One region of the Microbacterium sp. JC 701 genome, then DNA from elsewhere that is predicted to be linked to it. Evidence: predicted binding sites of a transcription regulator. Region 1 holds the regulator's gene; each other region holds the start of a gene.
What was found. The regulator HrcA, encoded in region 1, represses chaperone genes, less so after heat shock. The targets are predictions, from matches to a motif close to TTNGCACTCGNNNNNNNCGAGTGCNAA.

Region 1 (3,272 bases):
TGGTGCTCGGCCAGGCGCGGCTTGGGAGCCTTGGTGCGCTTGGCGAACTCCTCGATGAGGGCGCGGTCGCGGTTGTCGAGGCGCGTGGGCGTCACCACGTGCACGCCGACCTTGAGGTCGCCGCGCTGGGTGCCGCGCAGCGGGGTGATTCCGCGGCCCTTGATGGTCAGCACGTCGCCCGACTGCACGCCGGGGCGCACTTCGAGGTCGACGCTTCCGTCGAGGGACTCGATCGTCGCGTTTGCTCCGAGGATGGCATCCGGCATCGACACCTCGAGGGTTGCGACGAGGTCGTCGCCCTCGCGGCTGAACGCCTCGTGAGCCTCGACGGTGATCTCGAGGTAGAGGTCGCCGTTGGGTCCGCCCGCGGGGCCGACCTCACCCGAACCGGGCAGCTGCAGGCGCAGGCCCGACTCGACGCCGGCGGGGATGTCGACTGAGACCGTGCGGCGCGCGCGCACGCGGCCCTGGCCCTGGCACGTTCCGCAGGGGTACGGGATCGTCGTGCCGTGGCCCTGGCACACGGTGCAGGGGGCGCTGGTGACGACGTTGCCGAGCAGGCTGCGCACGGTGCGCTGCACGTGACCCGAGCCGTGGCAGATGTCGCAGGTGACCTCGCTCGTGCCGGGCTGCGTGCACGCGCCCTTGCAGGTCTCGCACAGCACCGCCGTGTCGACCTCGAGGTCGCGGTGGGCGCCGAAGACGACGTCGCCGAGCTGCAGCGTGACGCGCACGAGGGCGTCCTGTCCGCGCTCCCGGCGCGAGCGCGGACGGGGACCGCGACCGCCGCCGCCCGCTTGCGCGCCGCCGAAGAACGTCTCGAAGATGTCGCTGAAGCCGCCGAAGCCGGCTGCTCCCCCGCCACCGAACGGGCTCTGGTCGCCGCCCATGTCGTAGCGGCGGCGCTGCTCGGGGTCGCTCAGCACGTCGTAGGCGTGCGTGACGAGCTTGAAGCGCTCGGAGGCGTCTTCTCCCGGGTTGACGTCGGGGTGCAACTGGCGCGCCAGACGGCGGTACGCCTTCTTGATGTCTTCGGGGCTGGCGTCGCGTTCGACACCCAGGACCTCGTAGTGGTCAGCCACAATCGCCTTCCTGCCCGCTCACGCGGGGTTGTTCTCTTTGGGGTGCTCGATCTCTCGAAAGTCAACGAGAGCTGTCGTCGTCTTCGAGCATCCGGGTCAGATAGTGCGCGACGGCACGGACCGCCGCGAGGTTCGAGGAGTAGTCCATGCGCATGGGACCCAGGAGTCCGACGCGCGCGCCTCCGCTGGAGCCGTCGTAGCGGCTGGCGAGCACCGAGGCCTCGACGAGGCCGAACGGCTCGTTCTCCCGCCCGATGCTGGCCGACAGGCCCTGCTCGTCGGCGACCATCTCGCTCATGAGGCGCAGCAGCGTCACCTGCTCTTCGATGGCCTCGAGCAGCGGGTAGATGCTGCCGCGGAAGTCCTGCTCGCGCTTGGCGAGCGTCGCGGCACCGGCCATGACGAGGCGGTCCTGCCGGAACTCCTCGAGTTCTTCGCCGACCACGCGCAGCACGGCGTCGGCGAGGGCGTCGACGATGACCCCGGGGCGGGGGCCGTCGGCCAGGGCCGCGGCCACCCGCTGGGAGCTGTCGGCGACGCTGCGGCCCACCAGCAGACCGCTCACGCGGGCCCGCAGCTGGGTGACGTCGGCCTCGCTCGGCTCGACGGGCACGAACGAGATGCGCTGCGAGACCCGGCCGGTGTCGGTCACGAGGATCACCAGCACGCGGGGGCCGCCGAGGGCGACGAGCTCGACGTGCGAGACGTTGGCCCGCGCGAACGAGGGGTACTGCACGATCGCGACCTGACCGGTCAGCTGGGTGAGTGCGCGCACCGTACGGGCGAGGAGGTCGTCGAGGTCGCCGGCCTCGTCGAGGAACGACGTGATGGCGCTGCGCTGTGCACCCGAGAGCGGGCGGAGCTCGGCGAGATGGTCGACGAACACGCGGTAGCCCTTGTCGGTGGGCACGCGCCCCGACGAGGTGTGCGGGGCGACGATGAGGTCTTCGTCTTCGAGCAGGGCCATGTCGTTGCGGATCGTCGCGGCCGACACCCCGAAGGCGTGGCGCTCGACGATGGCTTTGCTGCCGACCGGCTCACGCGTGTCGACGTAGTCCTGCACGATCGCGCGGAGCACCTGAAGGCCACGTTCCGACACCATGCGATGCTCCTCCCGTCTGGCACTCGCGTCTCTTGAGTGCCAATTCTACGGGATAGCCCCGACACTGCGCCGGGCGGCTCGCGGAGGCCGCCGCGGGTGACGCCCGCGCGGCGCTCAGACCGTGAGCGCCCGCACCACGGCGTCGGCGAGCAGGCGTCCGCGCCGGGTCAGCACGATGCGCCCGCGCACGGCATCCGCCCCCTCGATCAACCCGTCGGCGATGAGCGCGGCGACATTCTTGCGGCCCTCGCCGAGGATCTCCGACACCGCCAGACCCTCGCGGATGCGGCTGCGCAGCAGCACCGACTCCAGCCGACGCGCGGTCTCGTCGGGGCGCTCCCGCGCGGCCGCGGGCGACTCGACGGCGGCGAGGCGTTGGGCGTAGGCGGCGGGGTGCTTGACGTTCCACCAGCGCAGCCCCGCGACGTGGCTGTGCGCGCCCGGCCCGAAGCCCCACCAGTCGGTCCCCCGCCAGTACGCGAGGTTGTGGCGCGAGCGGTGCTCGACGCCGCGCGACCAGTTCGACACCTCGTACCAGTCGTAGCCGGCGGCGGCGAGCAGGTCGTCGGCGAGCTCGTACATATCGGCCTGCAGGTCGTCGGAGGGCTCAGCGACCACGCCGGAGCGGATCTGGCGAGCGAGCTTGGTGCCGTCTTCGACGATCAGCGCGTAGGCCGAGATGTGGTCGGGTTCGAGGGCCGTGGCCGCCTCGAGAGAGGCGCGCCAGTCGTCGAGCGACTCCCCCGGCGCGCCGTAGATGAGGTCGAGCGAGACGTCGAGACCCGCGCGTCGGGCCGCGGCGACGGCCGTGGCCACGTTGGCGGGATCGTGCGTGCGGTCGAGGGCGGCGAGCACGTGCGGCCGAGCCGACTGCATGCCGATCGACAGGCGGTTCACGCCGGCGTCGGCGAGGGTGCGCGCCATGGCGTCGTTGACCGTGTCGGGGTTGGCCTCGACCGTGACCTCGGCGTCGTCGCGGATGCCGAACTCCCCGCGCACCGCGTCGAGCATGCGCGCCAGATCCCCCGGCGGCAGCAGGGTGGGCGTGCCTCCCCCGAAGAAGACGGTGGATGCCGAGCGGCGACCGC
Region 2 (3,272 bases), on a different contig from region 1:
CTCGCTCATCGACGGCCCGATCGCGTTGCTGGAGGTGGGGGCGAGCGCGGGTCTGTGCCTCTACCCCGACCGCTACGCGTACCGCTACCGCCGGGGTTCCGAGACGATCGCCCTGGATCCGACCGATGGTGCGGGCACCGTCACGCTCGAGAGCGAGCTGACGGGCTCGCCCGACCTACGGATGCCGCAGATCGTGTGGCGCGCGGGCATCGACCTGAACCCCCTCGACGCGCGCGACGACGGCGACCGCGCCTGGCTGACCGGCCTCGTGTGGCCAGGGGAGGAGGGGCGTCGAGAGCGCATCGTGGGAGCGCTGGACGTCGCCGCGGCCGACCCGCCCCTGCTCGTCGCCGGCGACGGGGCCGCGGCGCTGCCCGCGCTCGCCGCTCGGGCTCCGCGCGATGCCACGCTCGTCGTGACGACGCCCGGGGTGCTCGCCCACGTTCCGCGAGCCCATCGCGGGGAGGTGATCGCCGCGGCCCGCGCCGCCGGGCGGTGGATCACCCTCGACGACCCCGGGCTTCACGATGCCTGGTCGCAGCCCCCGCGTGTCACCCGCGGCGGCTTCGCCCTCGCCCTCGACGGCGACGTCGTCGCGGAGGTCGATCCGCTCGGGGCGTGGGTGGCGTGGCATCCGGGATCGCAGGGCGCCCCGCAGTAACGTCGAGGCGTGCCTCTGACCGACCGTGATCTCGCGTTCCTCGCCTTCGAGGGTGAGTGGAGACGCCACGCGGGTGCGAAGGAGGAGGCGATCCGCGCGGAATTCGACCTGACGCCCGCGCGGTACTACCAACTGCTCGGTCGTCTCATCGACACCCCCGAGGCTCTCGCCCACGACCCGATGCTGGTGCGTCGTCTGCGCCGCCGTCGCGATGAGGCCGCGGACCGCCACCGGGCACGCCTCGGGCGTACCGCGTCTCGCTGAGAAGACCCGAAAACTCCGACCGGTAGCATCGTCGAATGGCCAGATCGACCTTCCCGCGGGATCGCTTCGACGACCTGCCGGACGCCTCCGGCCGCGTCGGGGCGCACCGCGCCGAGAGTCCGCGTTCGCGCGGCTGGATCGTGTTCCTGTGGGCGGCCATCGCCACCCTCGTGCTGATCATCGCGGGCGTCTTCGCCACGCTCGTCCTGTCGGGACGCCTGTCGTTCGGCGACGCCGACGCCCCCGCGCCCGTCATCTCCGCCGAGCCCACCACGCCGTCGGTGATCGACACCTCGTACACGGTCGTCGTGCTCAACGGCACCCCGCAGGACGGTCTGGCCGCGTCGCTGCGCGAGCAGATCGTCGCCGCCGGATGGTCGGGCGACGACGTCGAGACGGGCAACTCCGACACCACCGACTTCGCCACCACCACCGTCTACTACAAGGGCGAGGCCGACGCCGCCGCGGCGGAGGGGCTCGCCCAGACCATCGGCGGAGCGCAGACCGCCCAGAGCGACTTCCTGCAGCCGGCCGACGACCCCGGCACCCCCGACGACGAGAGCGCGGTCAAGCGTCTCATCGTCGTGATCGGCCTCGACCGGGCCGGCGGCGCCACGCCCGCACCCACGGGCTGATCGCTGCGAGCGAGCCCCCGCGAGCCGCGTGTTTCCGCGGCGTAACAACTTGGGGGCACGCGCGTCAACAATGCCCGCGAACCCCCTCGCGGCGGTAGCCGGCGTGCTTACGATGACCTCGTCGTACAGCAACAGGAGATTCGCATGACCCAGGGCACTGTCAAATGGTTCAACGCCGAGAAGGGCTTCGGCTTCATCACCGTCGCTGACGGGCAGGACGTCTTCGTCCATTACTCGAGCATCGAGATGTCGGGCTTCCGCGTCCTCGAGGAGGGACAGGCCGTCGAATTCACCGTCGGCAACGGGCAGAAGGGCCCGCAGGCGGAGTCCGTGCGCCTGGCCTGACCGCTGCATCGAACGCCGTGGCATCCGCACTCCGGATGCCACGGCGTTCGTCGTTCCACGGGGGTCCGGTGGCTTGCACTCCCCAGGGGCGAGTGCCAGAATGAATTAGCACTCGCATTCGTCGAGTGCCAAATCTGGAAGTCACCCGTCCGGGAGGGACGACACACTTATGGCAAAGATCATCGCTTTCGACGAAGAGGCCCGACGCGGTCTCGAGCGCGGCCTCAACACGCTGGCCGACGCCGTCAAGGTGACCCTGGGCCCCCGCGGTCGCAACGTCGTGCTCGAGAAGAAGTGGGGCGCCCCCACGATCACGAACGACGGCGTCTCGATCGCCAAGGAGATCGAGCTCGACGACCCGTACGAGAAGATCGGCGCCGAGCTGGTCAAGGAGGTCGCCAAGAAGACCGACGACGTCGCGGGTGACGGCACCACCACCGCCACCGTTCTCGCCCAGGCGCTCGTGCGCGAGGGCCTGCGCAACGTCGCGGCCGGCGCCGACCCCATCTCGCTCAAGAAGGGCATCGAGAAGGCCGTCAAGGCCGTCACCGACGAGCTGCTCGCCTCCGCCAAGGAGGTCGAGTCCAAGGAGCAGATCGCCGCCACCGCGTCGATCTCCGCCGCCGACCCCGCGATCGGCGAGCTCATCGCCGAGGCCATCGACAAGGTGGGCAAGGAAGGCGTCGTCACCGTCGAGGAGTCGAACACCTTCGGCACCGAGCTCGAGCTCACCGAGGGCATGCGCTTCGACAAGGGGTACATCAACCCCTACTTCGTCACCGACCCCGAGCGTCAGGAAGCGGTCTTCGAAGACCCGTACATCCTGATCGCGAACCAGAAGATCTCCAACATCAAGGACCTTCTGCCGATCGTCGACAAGGTGATCCAGGAGGGCAAGGAGCTCCTCATCATCGCCGAGGACGTCGAGGGCGAAGCCCTCGCGACGCTCGTGCTCAACAAGATCCGCGGCATCTTCAAGTCGGTCGCCGTCAAGGCTCCCGGCTTCGGCGACCGTCGCAAGGCGCAGCTGCAGGACATCGCGATCCTCACCGGCGGCCAGGTCATCACCGAAGAGGTGGGCCTCAAGCTCGAGAACGCGACCGTCGACCTGCTCGGCCGTGCCCGCAAGGTCATCATCACCAAGGACGAGACCACGATCGTCGAGGGTGCCGGTGAGTCGGAGCTGATCGAGGGTCGCGTGACCCAGATCCGCCGCGAGATCGAGAACACCGACAGCGACTACGACCGCGAGAAGCTCCAGGAGCGCCTCGCGAAGCTCGCCGGTGGCGTCGCCGTCATCAAGGCCGGAGCCGCGACCGAGGTCGAGCTCAAGGAGCGCAAGCACCGCATCGAAGACGCCGTGCGCA
Region 3 (3,272 bases), on a different contig from region 1:
CCGCGCACGCCCGTGCGGCGGTCATCGTCGAGGTCGCGCACGACGTTGGTGAGGTGCACGGCGGCGCCGAGCGCGGCTCCCGCCAGTGCCGCCCACGGCGCGGCGAGCGCCGGGTCGGGGCCGGCGAGGGTCGCGAACGAAGGGAAGAGACCGAAGCTCAGCACGAACGGCACGATCGAGAGCGGGGTCGACTTCAGGCCCGCGTTGTAGGCCCAGGCCGAGGCGAGGGCGATCGCGTGCGCCGCGACGAGAGCAGCCCCCAAGGGTGCGGAGAGCAGCAGGGCGACCACGAGGGCTCCGACGGCCACGGCCAGCGCGCGCTCGGGGGTGAGGGCTCCCCCCGCGATCGGCTTGTCGGTGCGTCCGACCGCGGCATCGCGGGCGCCGTCGATCGCGTCGTTCGACAGTCCGACCGAGACCTGCCCCGCGAACACCGCCACGACCAGCAGCCCCAGGCGCCACGGCTCGAGCCCCGCCGCGATGCCCAGCGCGAGTGAGAGGACGGTCACGACGAGCGTGGGCCCCGGATGGGTGGCCCCCCACAGGGCCCGCAGGGGCGACCTCGTGGTCGCGGCATCCGTCACGGGTCCGACGCTACCGCGCGGCGGCGGTCCGGTGGCCCGCGGCGGTGGCGGTCCGGAGGCCCGCGGCGGGGTCGCCGGGCACAACGGCGGGGATCCGGCGCAACGCGCCGCGGATCGGCATCCGGGAACGGCGTGTCCACCGGGCGGCCCGCCGGTGCGCACGGGCGTCGGCCGTCGGTACGTCAACCCCCGCGGCATCCGATCCCCTCCCGCCTACCGTCGCGAGCGCCGGGGCAGCAGCGTTCCGCAGAAGCCTCGAAGGAGACCCCGATGCCCCAGGTCGTCGTCATCACCGGAGGATCCCGCGGGATCGGCCGTGCCACCGCCCTGCGCTTCGCCCGCCAGGGGGCGCGTCTCATGCTGGTGGCCCGAGACGAGGAGGCGCTCGCGTCCGCCGCCGCGGAATGCCGCGCTCGCGGGGCCGAGGTGCAGACCGCGTCGATCGACCTCGCTCTCGCCGACGGCCCGCAGCGCGCCGCCGACATCGCCCTCCTCCGGTTCGGACGCATCGACGTGTGGGTGGCCTCGGCATCCGTCTTCTCGTACGGGTCGATCGCCGACACCCCCGATGCCGTGCGCGACCGGGTCATCGAGACCAACCTCACCGGCCACATGCGCGCGGCGCGGGCGGTGCTCCCCCACTTCCTCGCCCGCGGCACCGGGACGATCGTTTTCGTCGGCTCGCTGTACGCGCAGGTGGCGGGCCCGTACGTCTCGTCGTACGTCGCCGCGAAGCACGGCCTGCTCGGATTCACGCGGTCGCTGCGGCAGGAGATGCTCGCGCACCGCGGCATCCGGGTGAAGATCGTGCTCCCGGCGAGCATCGACACCCCCATCTACCAGCGCGCCGCCAACTCGACGGGGCGCACGCCCTTCCCTCTGCCGCCGGTGGTGTCGGCCGACCGCGTCGCCCGGGCCGTCGTGCGGGTGACGCGCGGGCCCCGTCACGAGGTCGGCGTGGGAGCGGCGCAGTTCGTGACCCGCCCCCTGCAGTTCTTCGCGCCGCGCGTGTACGACCGTTTCATCCGCACGCTGCAGCACGCGCTGGGACTGCGGCGTCGCCCCGCGCCGACGACCACCGGAGCCGTCCTCGCTCCCCAGCACGATCCCGGTGCCGTGAGCGGGGGCTGGTCGCGGATCCCGCTGCGTCGCCCGCGCTGACCGTGTCGGGAAGGGCCACGAATGCCGACGCGCACGGGGCTCGCGTCAGGGCCGATGGGCTCGGCGAGGTGCGCCGATTTCGCATGCAGGGTCTTGGCACTCTCCTGGGCCGAGTGCTAATCTGATCGCAGTTGAGCCATATGGACTCAACTTCACAGAACATCGGGGATCCGAGTCCCGACCGATCGAAAAGGAGAACGACCATGGCCACCTACGACCCCTTCCGCGACCTCGACCGCCTCGCGTCGACGCTCCTCGACGCTCGCCGCGGCGGTGGTCCGCGACGGATGCCGATGGACCTCTACCGCGACGGCGACCACTACGTGCTCGCGGCGGACCTCCCCGGTATCGACCCCGGCTCGGTCGACATCGACGTCGACGGCCAGCTGCTCACGATCCGCGCCGAGCGCACCCTCGGCTCGGGCGAGGGCGTCAAGTGGATCACGCGCGAGCGCGAGACGGCGTCGTTCGTCCGCCAGCTCAACCTCGGGCAGGGCATCGACACCGACGGCATCAGCGCGTCGTACCGCAACGGGGTGCTGAGCGTGACGATCCCGGTCAGCGAGAAGGCGAAGCCGCGCCGCATCGCCGTCTCGACCGACGAGCACGACGGTGCCATCGCGGCGCACGAGAGCACGCCTCAGCTGATCGAGCAGTAGTCCGCACGCGACGATGCCCCGGCCCCCTCATCGAGGGTCGGGGCATCGTGCGGTGTTCGCGAGACGTCTCAGAGGTCTTCGGGAGCGAGGTCGCCCTGTCCCTCTTCGCCCAGCTCGACAACGCCCGGGTCCATACCCTGCGAGTCGGTGCCGGTGGACTCGGGGTGAATGTCCTCGAGCGGGATGTCGCTGTCGTCGGCGGGGATCTCGGCCGGGTCGGCGCCCGTCGCGGTGGCAGGGTTGATGTCGTCGGGGTCGGCGCCCTCGTCGATGGCGGTCGTGGCGTCCCACTCCGCCTGGGCGGGGTCGAGCGTGGGATCGGGCTCGATGGAGGTGTCGCCGTCGCGCAGCGGCTGCACGCCCGCCATAGCCGCGTCGGAGGGAGTGGGGTCGATCGAGGCGTCGCTCATGAGAGGGTCCTTTCGTCGCAGACGCGAAGCCGCGGGTGGCGCGGCTCTCTCATCAAACGGGGCCGCGGTCATCGGCCGGTGCCCCTTGACAGGTCCCTGCGACCGTCGTCGCCGTCGTGAGCGGCACCTGTCAAGGTGCTGGCGGCGTATACGCCGATGACGCACGGTGGGACGAACGAGAGGATCCCCCATGCCCGACCCCCGTTCCGCCGTGCCCGCCCGCGCGACCCCGCGCATCGTCGTGATCGGCGGCGGCAACGCCGGACTGTCGATCGCCGGGCGCCTGCACCGCGCCCGTCTCGGCGACATCACCGTGATCGAGCCGCGGGAACAGCACGTGTTCGCTCCCCTGCAGTCCCACATCGCCGGCGGCGCCGCCCGCGCCTCGGAGGCCGTCCGCCCCCAGGCCGACGTCATCCCGCCGGGGGTGAGGTGGCTGCGCGACGAGGCGTTCACGG

Region 2: groL (chaperonin GroEL) is a predicted target of HrcA. The motif match lies at 2,011-2,037, and genes of this name have one in related genera.
Region 3: LPW41_RS13775 (Hsp20/alpha crystallin family protein) is a predicted target of HrcA. The motif match lies at 1,839-1,865, and genes of this name have one in related genera.

The regions. Positions count from the first base shown of each region.
Region 1 is NZ_JAJNCV010000002.1:360,462-363,733, forward strand. It holds gene dnaJ (molecular chaperone DnaJ) at 1-1,082, opposite strand, end outside; gene hrcA (heat-inducible transcriptional repressor HrcA) at 1,144-2,184, opposite strand; gene hemW (radical SAM family heme chaperone HemW) at 2,299-3,272, opposite strand, start outside.
Region 2 is NZ_JAJNCV010000005.1:51,579-54,850, forward strand. It holds gene LPW41_RS15765 (DUF2332 domain-containing protein) at 1-661, shown strand, start outside; gene LPW41_RS15770 (DUF3263 domain-containing protein) at 671-925, shown strand; gene LPW41_RS15775 (LytR C-terminal domain-containing protein) at 961-1,560, shown strand; gene LPW41_RS15780 (cold-shock protein) at 1,705-1,905, shown strand; gene groL (chaperonin GroEL) at 2,075-3,272, shown strand, end outside.
Region 3 is NZ_JAJNCV010000003.1:396,922-400,193, reverse strand. It holds gene LPW41_RS13785 (UbiA family prenyltransferase) at 1-584, opposite strand, end outside; gene LPW41_RS13780 (SDR family oxidoreductase) at 855-1,745, shown strand; gene LPW41_RS13775 (Hsp20/alpha crystallin family protein) at 1,949-2,404, shown strand; gene LPW41_RS13770 (sugar ABC transporter ATPase) at 2,473-2,814, opposite strand; gene LPW41_RS13765 (NAD(P)/FAD-dependent oxidoreductase) at 3,005-3,272, shown strand, end outside.